4 regions of the Aeribacillus pallidus genome follow, and region 4 is predicted to be linked to each of the others. Evidence: riboswitches for the same ligand, from Rfam matches in the RefSeq annotation. Region 4 holds a riboswitch; each other region holds the start of a gene.
The links. A riboswitch is a leader RNA that binds a small molecule or an ion and turns the genes downstream of it on or off. The one in region 4 is predicted to bind S-adenosylmethionine.
Positions count from the first base shown of each region.

Region 1: it holds a riboswitch for S-adenosylmethionine, as region 4 does, so the genes downstream of both, ABES52_RS14530 (acetyl-CoA C-acyltransferase) here and ABES52_RS11770 (ABC transporter permease) in region 4, are expected to answer to the same signal.
Region 2: it holds a riboswitch for S-adenosylmethionine, as region 4 does, so the genes downstream of both, ABES52_RS05425 (methionine ABC transporter ATP-binding protein) here and ABES52_RS11770 (ABC transporter permease) in region 4, are expected to answer to the same signal.
Region 3: it holds a riboswitch for S-adenosylmethionine, as region 4 does, so the genes downstream of both, metK (methionine adenosyltransferase) here and ABES52_RS11770 (ABC transporter permease) in region 4, are expected to answer to the same signal.

Region 1 is NZ_JBCNBW010000065.1:48,815-51,021, reverse strand. It holds gene ABES52_RS14530 (acetyl-CoA C-acyltransferase) at 1-1,108, opposite strand, end outside; SAM riboswitch class I at 1,260-1,368, opposite strand; gene ABES52_RS14525 (hypothetical protein) at 1,847-2,207, opposite strand, start outside.
Region 2 is NZ_JBCNBW010000021.1:72,440-74,646, forward strand. It holds gene ABES52_RS05420 (SCP2 sterol-binding domain-containing protein) at 103-444, shown strand; SAM riboswitch class I at 574-694, shown strand; gene ABES52_RS05425 (methionine ABC transporter ATP-binding protein) at 872-1,912, shown strand; gene ABES52_RS05430 (methionine ABC transporter permease) at 1,890-2,207, shown strand, end outside.
Region 3 is NZ_JBCNBW010000003.1:1,377-3,583, forward strand. It holds gene pckA (phosphoenolpyruvate carboxykinase (ATP)) at 1-248, opposite strand, end outside; SAM riboswitch class I at 741-881, shown strand; gene metK (methionine adenosyltransferase) at 1,191-2,207, shown strand, end outside.
Region 4 is NZ_JBCNBW010000052.1:50,528-52,734, forward strand. It holds gene ABES52_RS11765 (ABC transporter ATP-binding protein) at 1-722, opposite strand, end outside; gene ABES52_RS11770 (ABC transporter permease) at 746-1,411, opposite strand; SAM riboswitch class I at 1,575-1,680, opposite strand; partial or broken gene ABES52_RS11775 (transposase) at 2,085-2,207, shown strand, end outside.

The DNA.
Region 1 (2,207 bases), on a different contig from region 4:
GTGTCGCAATTCCCTTTCCGCCGCCTCGCCGTTTTAATTCATGAACAAGCGTTAGCAGCAACCGGAACCCTGTGCCTCCTAAAGGATGGCCGATAGCAATCGCTCCGCCGTTGACATTTACTTTTTCATACGGAATCTTTAGTTTCTTGCAGCTGGCTATGACCACACTGGCAAAGGCCTCGTTAATTTCAAACAAGTCTATATCACGAACCGTAAGCCCCGTTTTCTCCAAGACTTTTTCAATTGCCTGGGCCGGTTTTAAATGGAGGCTCGTATCTGGACCAGCAATATCTGCCCAACCGATGATTCTTGCAAGCGGTGTGTAGCCAAGTTTTTCAGCTTGTGTCTCGCTTGCGACAATTCCAATACTTGCGCCATCTGACATTTGCGATGCGTTTCCAGCTGTAATCGTACCGTCTTCTGTAAAAACAGGACGGAGTTTCGCTAATCCTTCAATCGTGGTGTTCGGGCGAATACCTTCATCTTCTTTTATCCATTCTTCATGTGCGTATACAGGAGTGATTTCTTCCTGCAGCCGGCCCTCTTGTAACGCTTTGTATGCCCGTTGTTGTGAAAGGCATGCATATTCATCCTGTTCCTTTCGAGTGATTCCTAGTTCTTTGTTTTTCTTGTCAGTCAATACGCCCATTGATTCATTGGAGAGGGAGCACCACAAGCCGTCATTAATTAAAGTGTCCGTAAACTCTGCTTTTCCAAGCGGGACACTTTTTCGCAAGTTGGCAGTGTGCGGAGCGTTCGTCATCGAATCATAGCCCCCAACAATGAATAACTGCCCTTCCTGTAAAACAATCCGGCGCGTAGCATCCGAAACGGAAGCCAATCCGGCCAAACAAACATTATTGAGTGTAATAGCAGGTACCGAAAGATCCACTCCCGCTTCTACGGCCACTTTTCGCGCTGGATTTTGCCCTTCTCCAGCCTGGATGACTTGTGCAAGTAATACTCCATCTGCGTTTTTTCCTTCCGGAACCCGGCGAAGCAATTCTTTCACTGCAACGCTTCCTAGCTGTTTCGCTGATACATCGGCCAGTTTTCCTCGAAACTTTCCAAATGGCGTACGCACTCCCTCTAAAATAACCACAGTCATACCTTCTTCTCCTTTCCATTCACAGAATTAGTTTGTCATCCTTTTATGGTGTTTCACCTTATCAGACGGGGCATTTTTCAATTGCTTTTTATAAGCAATGAAAAAGCCCCTTTCATTCTGAAAGAGGCTTAAGGTATTACCAATTTGTTTCGCCTTATCTTTCAGAATGAAAAAACTCATTCTGCAGGAATTAGCACCGTTCCATAAAGGAGGTTGCCGGACGTCATCGGGCCTGTTCCCTCAGTCACTCTGGATAAGACTTTATTTCATTTGATTGAATTTTCTTGATAATCCGAATGTTATAACCTTTTTACTTTCATGTCAACTTTGATTTTTTACGAAAAAGATGTTGAGAACGTTTACATCGTTGTGGCTGTAAGAAAAAATTTTTTCGAAATCAACAGATTTAACCTATTAATCATCCAGTTCAAAGAAAAGACTTTTTTGATAAAAAGAGACATGTGGTTAACCTAAAAACCGCAGTAGGGATTCGAACATTTTTTCGAACCATTTTCCTGATTTATCAATATATTTTGCAAATTAATTCGATCGATTTTCCTGTTTTATCGATAGATTTCGCGAATGTTCAACAATCTTGCCCCCTACTAATGAAAGATTCCAGTAAAAAAAGCCTATCAAATACCTGATAGGCTCCCGTTACTTATGTTTAGTCTTCATCACATGTTCCGTGGATTCCTTTTTTGAGGAAACAAGCTCCGTTACCTATGTACCAAATCTTTAGGACATCGCTTTTAATTCGGATACCGTTTCATCCACAAATTCTGATATTTTGCGCAAATTCAATAGTAACTGTTCCTTGAACTCTTTAACAGTGGTGTTTTCGTTTAACACAATCTTTGTATTGGCAATTTGGTTTGAACCATTATAACATTTAATAGATTGATCGTTTAGCGATTTAATTTTTTCATGAATCATACGCTTCACTATTTCTCTCTGATAAAGATATTTCTCGCTACCTTCTGAATGATTAGCTATTTTTCGTTTTGGTAAGTATGGGCGTGTTTCATAGTGTAATGGTAAAGTAAAGGAACGATTAAAAGCATCAAATGTAAATTCTACATGAATATCAAAAGTATCT
Region 2 (2,207 bases), on a different contig from region 4:
TGAAACAATCGGATTATAAGAGAAAATGACGGAACTTTTTTGCAGGATATATTTTCTTCTTATGGAAGTTTTCTGTTAAGAAAACGGACAGGGGATGAGGGTGTGGAACAATGGATTCAGTACATGATTGAACAAGCACTGACATATGAACATATCCGCAAGCTATTAGAGAATAAAAAATGGCGTATTTGTTTAAGTGAAAAAGAAAAAAGATGGAACCTTATGTTTCAACATGGTAACATTCGTTGGATAAAGGACGAAGGTGACCATTGCGATCTCCTTATTGAAGGGACAACGTCTGCTCTGTTGAAACTTGTACGGGGTGAAGAAATGCTTCAACAACTAATGAAAAAAAGGGAGATTCAAGTAAAAGGTTCGTACCGTGCGCTACTGTTTTTTGAATCATTTGCATGGCTTTTCGAAGTGAATACACAACAAATTTAGCACTAAAATTAATAAAATAAAAAATTTTTTGTTGACATCAGCTGTTACGAATTGTAAAATCGAATTCGTAATCAATTAGATGATATAACGCGTAGACGTTTTAATTGAATAAAGGAATGCGATTCTTCGCTCTTATCAAGAGAGGTGGAGGGATGTGCCCGATGAAACCCGGCAACCGTCAATCGATATTCACTCGATTGAAATGGTGCCAATTCACACAAGGCAACTTGTTTGCTTTGAGAGATGAGAGAAAGAATTGAGCTAGCACCTATGTACTAGTTTAAGTCTTTCTGCTCATCTAGCAGGAAGACTTTTTTGTTTCTATTGGTATGTTGGGAGCGGAGACAAAGATTGTCCCGCTTACGTTTTCATTTTAATTCTGATTAAATTGATAAGAATAATAGAATTTTAAAGAGGGTGACCTTCGATGATTACGATAGACAACGTCACGAAAACCTTTCCTGCTAAGACGGGTGATGTAACAGCACTGAAAGATGTGAGTTTAACTATTCAAGAAGGAGAAATATTCGGCATTATCGGGTACAGCGGAGCCGGTAAAAGTACATTGATTCGTCTACTTAATGGATTAGAAGTTCCGACCTCAGGAAAAGTGATTGTAGATGGACAAGAAATCTCCAAAATAAAAGGAGCAATTCTACGAAAGACAAGGCAACAGATTGGCATGGTATTTCAGCATTTTAATTTACTGTGGTCACGAACGGTAAAAGAAAACATCGCCTTCCCTTTAGAAATTGCAAAAATTCCGAAGCAAAAACGTGAAAAGCGCGTTCAAGAACTAATTCAATTAGTCGGTTTGGAAGGAAAAGAAGAGGCGTACCCTTCTCAATTAAGCGGTGGTCAAAAGCAGCGAGTTGGTATCGCCAGAGCATTAGCCAATAATCCAAAAGTTCTTTTATGTGATGAAGCGACGTCTGCCTTAGATCCAAAAACAACAGATTCAATTTTAGAATTGTTGAAATCCATTAATCAAAAATTTGGAATTACGATTGTGTTAATTACCCATGAGATGCATGTCATCCGAAAAATTTGTCATCGCGTAGCTGTCATGGAATACGGTTCGGTCGTTGAAGTCGGCTCTGTTCAAGAGGTGTTTAAACACCCGAAAGCAGAAGTCACAAAACGTTTTATCCAGCAAGAAGAAGCTGTGTTTGGGTCAGACAAACATCTCGACTTGTTCTTACCATTACGTGACAAAGAAGTATTAGTCAAGTTCAAGTTTGTTGGCGATTCGGTACAACAACCGATTATTTCCCAACTGGTGAGGCAATTTGCAATCGATGTGAACATCGTCCAAGGAAACGTGTCTCGTACGCAAGAGGGGTCACACGGCTGGCTCATTGTGTCGATGTATGGTGAAAAAGAAGACATTGATTTCGCTCTGGCATTTGTCAAAAAAGAAGGGGTGATTGTGGAGGTGCTAGCAAATGGTAGAGAAATGGCTTCCTAATGTGAATTGGGAAAAAATGTGGGAAGCAACGTACGAAACCATCTATATGACATCGATTTCTGTTCTCATTACGTTTATGTTAGGAATTGTGCTTGGTCTATTATTGTTCCTAACATCGAAAGGGAATATGTGGGAAAACAAAGTCGTTCATTGGCTTGTAAGTGCGTTTGTAAATATTTTCCGTTCCATCCCATTCATCATTTTAATTGTGCTTTTGGTTCCTTTTACCAAGTGGTTAATGGGTACCATTATTGGTGAAAAAGCAGCGCTTCCTGCGTTAATTATTGGTGCCGCA
Region 3 (2,207 bases), on a different contig from region 4:
GGTGAAATTGGTTGGTTTACGGAACCCCAATCAATTTTATCTTTAACAGAAGGTTCTTCGACAATAAATTTGTCTTTAGGTGACCGACCTGTATATTTTCCTGTTTCTGCACGAACCGCTCCAGTAGAAGAAAGGACCCCTTCTCCACGGCTTAACACTTTTTCCACTAGTCGTGGAACTGATAATTGAACACGAACATTTTGACCAGTAAGCAACTCTTTTAAGTTCGAAAGACTAACAGAATTCATACGGCGAAACCCTTCCTTTTCGTGATTTTATAATGATATATCGTTAACCCCTTTGTTCCTTAAAAACAGTATAACACATTTATGTAAATAATCTATACTATTTACAATATTTTTTTAAAATGTTTTATTTTTTGTCACAATTTCCTGTCTCTGTTTTGTCAGTAAGGGGAATTTTGTATTGTTTTTGTCACACTCTATATTATATTAGAACGAATGTGGAATGTAGCAGCTACTGTCTCTTGTTTTGTAAAAAGTAGGCGAATAGACTCATACATCCTATAGTTGACATTTGGACAAAATGTTCATTTTGTGGACAAACGAAGACAATTCACGGACAATATGATCATTACAAGGACCTTTTACAAAAGTAATCAGACAATTTTAGTGTTCATCAAAGCAATCACACATTGGCATGATTTTGCTGTATAAAAATATGAAAATTTTGTTGACACGCTTTGACAAAATACGATAAGATTTTACCTTGAACGGATACTCTTATCCCGAGCTGGTGGAGGGACAGGCCCTATGAAACCCAGCAACCTGCTCATTGAGGGAGATGGGATTTTCGAGACTATCCCATATTCCGAGCAAAGGTGCTAACCTGTTGCAAGGCGAGGCCTTGAACGATAAGAGTGAAAGGCATGATGACACAATCAACCTTTCCTCTAGAAGATATTTAAAAAGGAAAGGTTTTTTTATTTTGCCAAAGAATCGTGCCTTTAATGCAAACGCCACTTCTTTTCACATTGATAAAAATGATAGGTTTACTTCATACTACTAAGGGAAATGAGTACCGTGACGATGAAGCAGTAAAAGATACGGGCATGAAAGGACCAATGAATGAACAGGTGCATATGTTACATTACCGTTTTATGCGTTGGTTCAATGACTCGAGGGAGCTGCTGCTTTTTTAAAAAATCATAACAAAGGAGGATCCATCAGATGACAAAGAAACGTCGTCTTTTTACGTCTGAATCTGTTACAGAAGGTCATCCAGATAAGATTTGTGACCAAATTTCTGACGCCATTCTTGACGCTATTTTAGCAAAAGATCCAAATGCTCGTGTTGCATGTGAAACTTCTGTAACAACTGGTTTAGTACTTGTAAGCGGAGAAATTACAACATCCACGTATGTTGATATTCCAAAAATTGTTCGTGAAACAGTTAAAGAAATTGGTTACACTCGTGCGAAATATGGTTTCGATGCGGAAACTTGTGCCGTATTGACTTCTATCGATGAACAATCCCCTGACATTGCAATGGGTGTTGACAGAGCGTTAGAAGCACGTGAAGGACAAATGACAGATGAAGAAATCGAAGCAATTGGTGCGGGCGACCAAGGGTTAATGTTTGGTTTTGCATGTAACGAAACGAAAGAATTAATGCCATTACCAATTTCCCTTGCACACAAATTAGCTCGTCGTCTTACAGAAGTTCGTAAAGAAGAAATTCTTCCATACTTACGTCCAGACGGAAAAACGCAAGTGACGGTTGAATACGATGAAAATGACAAACCGGTTCGAATTGATACAATCGTTGTATCTACACAACATCACCCAGAAATTAGCTTAGATCAAATTCAACGTAATATTAAAGAATATGTTATCGAGCCAGTTGTTCCAAAAGAACTGATCGATGAAAATACGAAATATTTCATCAACCCAACAGGACGTTTCGTCATCGGTGGTCCTCAAGGTGATGCTGGATTAACAGGACGTAAAATTATTGTTGACACGTACGGTGGATACGCTCGTCACGGCGGTGGTGCATTCTCTGGTAAGGACCCAACAAAAGTTGACCGCTCTGCAGCATATGCTGCTCGTTACGTAGCGAAAAACATCGTAGCAGCTGGTCTTGCAGATAAATGTGAAGTTCAACTTGCATATGCCATCGGTGTTGCGAAACCAGTATCAATTTCTATTGATACATTCGGTACTGGAAAAGTATCTGAAGACGTA
Region 4 (2,207 bases):
CGATCTTTCCCAATGAAATTTGCCACGAACTCATTTTTAGGAGAGAGCAACAGACGACTTGGAGTATCATATTGTATTAATTGCCCATTATTTAAAATAGCAATATAATCACCCAGCTTTATTGCTTCATCAATATCATGACTGACAAACAAAATGGTTTTCTTTACTTGTTTTTGAATTTTTAAAAACTCATCTTGCAAGTGAGTACGTATGACAGGATCTAGTGCACTAAACGGTTCATCCATTAACATGACTGGTGGATCAGCTGCCATTGCTCGAGCAATACCAATTCGCTGCTGTTGCCCACCTGATAATTGGTGAGGATATCTTTTGCGATATTCATCGGGATCAAGTCCAATCAATTCCATTAATTCACTAAATCGTTTCTGTTTTTGTTTGCTGTTCCATCTTAATAAAGTAGGTACAATCATCACGTTTTGTTCAATCGTCATATTTGGGAATAAGCCGTGATGTTGAATCACATAACCGATTTTCCGGCGAAGTTCAATTTCATTAAAATGATGAATTTCTTTTCCGTTAATAAAAATCTCTCCTTTTGACAGAGAAACAAGCCGATTCACCATTCTGAGTAAAGTGGTTTTCCCACACCCTGATGGTCCTAGTAACACAACAATTTTTCCTCTAGGTACAGATAGGTTAATGTCTTTTAGAACTGTGACATGTTTGTTATATATTTTGGAAACATGTTTAAATTCGATCATTGTATGTACCTCCGATAACTGTTCTATTTATCTCGTAAATTCATAGGGGTAAATCGTTTTTGTAACCATCCAAGTAGGCTGTCGGCAATTAGTGATATGATACAAATCAATAAACTACCGGCAAGAATCATATCTGGATGAGTTCTGGATATTCCTTGATTAATAAGAACTCCTAATCCACCTGCTCCAACAAAGGCAGCAATTGCCCCGATTCCAATATTTAATACAACCGCTGTGCGAATACCTGCTAACATGATAGGAAGAGCGTTTGGAATTTCCACTTTTAAAAGCCGCTGTACTTTAGTCATTCCCAATCCAATAGCTGCGTCTCGAATATATGGATTCACATTTTTTATTGCAAGGTATGTATTACGAATAATAGGAAGCTGTGAATACAAAACTAATGCGATAATAGCTGGTAGAAACCCAATTCCTTGGTTAATCAAGGAGAGAATCGGCATCATTAATCCAAAAAGAGCAATGCTAGGAATGGTCATAATCATATTTGTAACTTGTAGGACTGTTTCTGCTAATTCTTCATTTGTTGTCAACATAACACCTATGGGGACACCAATTGCAATAGCAATAACTAAAGACAAACCAACAAGCTGAAAATGTTCCCAGGTTAACGAAATAATCTGTTGTTGATTAGCGAATATATAATCCCAAAATTGTATAACCCTTTCCATATAGCTCCTCCTTTAATCAAATTTATGGCTCTTGTTCTCCCTTTTGAAATCTGTTGTTAGATTCAGAGTGAAATAGTCTTTGTTAAAATAAAAAGCCTCTTTCTGGAAAATAGAAAGAGGCTGAGAATGATCCTTTACATACACAAAGAAGCATTGTCATCCTTTCCTATCTTCCAAGCGTATTGCTTGCTGGAATTGGCACAGTATTCTATACAGAATCTGTTGCCGAGGATTCATCGGGCCAGTCCCTCCACCTCTCTAGATAAGAAATTATGCTTATATATTTAGTTGGTTTTAAAAACAATCAATCTTGTTATTCACTTGAACAAATAATCAAATAAATATATGATTTTATAAATTTCGTAACAATTTGATAATATTTACAATATACATACTATTTCGTTTTTCTGTCAAGCCCATTTGGGGATCGTAACAGGTTGGATCCTCTTAATTAAACAAACGTTTATTTAAACCTCGGCTTAAACAAGTGCTAATTATTATTTCGCCTTTTATGATTTATTTCCTTTTTATCATCGAGGGTTATCGTCTTAATAAAAAATAAACCCTAGTTAGGCTTGCATAAAAACCCCCCCTGCTGTCTGATATGATCCCCTTATAGTAGACAGAAAAAAGAAAGCACATTAATCTGTCTACTATGGAGGGGATTTTTTCTATGGGGAAAATACGAAAAACATATGATGTAAAGTTTAAAAAGAAAGCTGTGGATCTATATAAAAAAGAGGGCATGGGCTACAAATCGGTGGCTAAAGAGTTAGGGATTGATCATACCATGGTA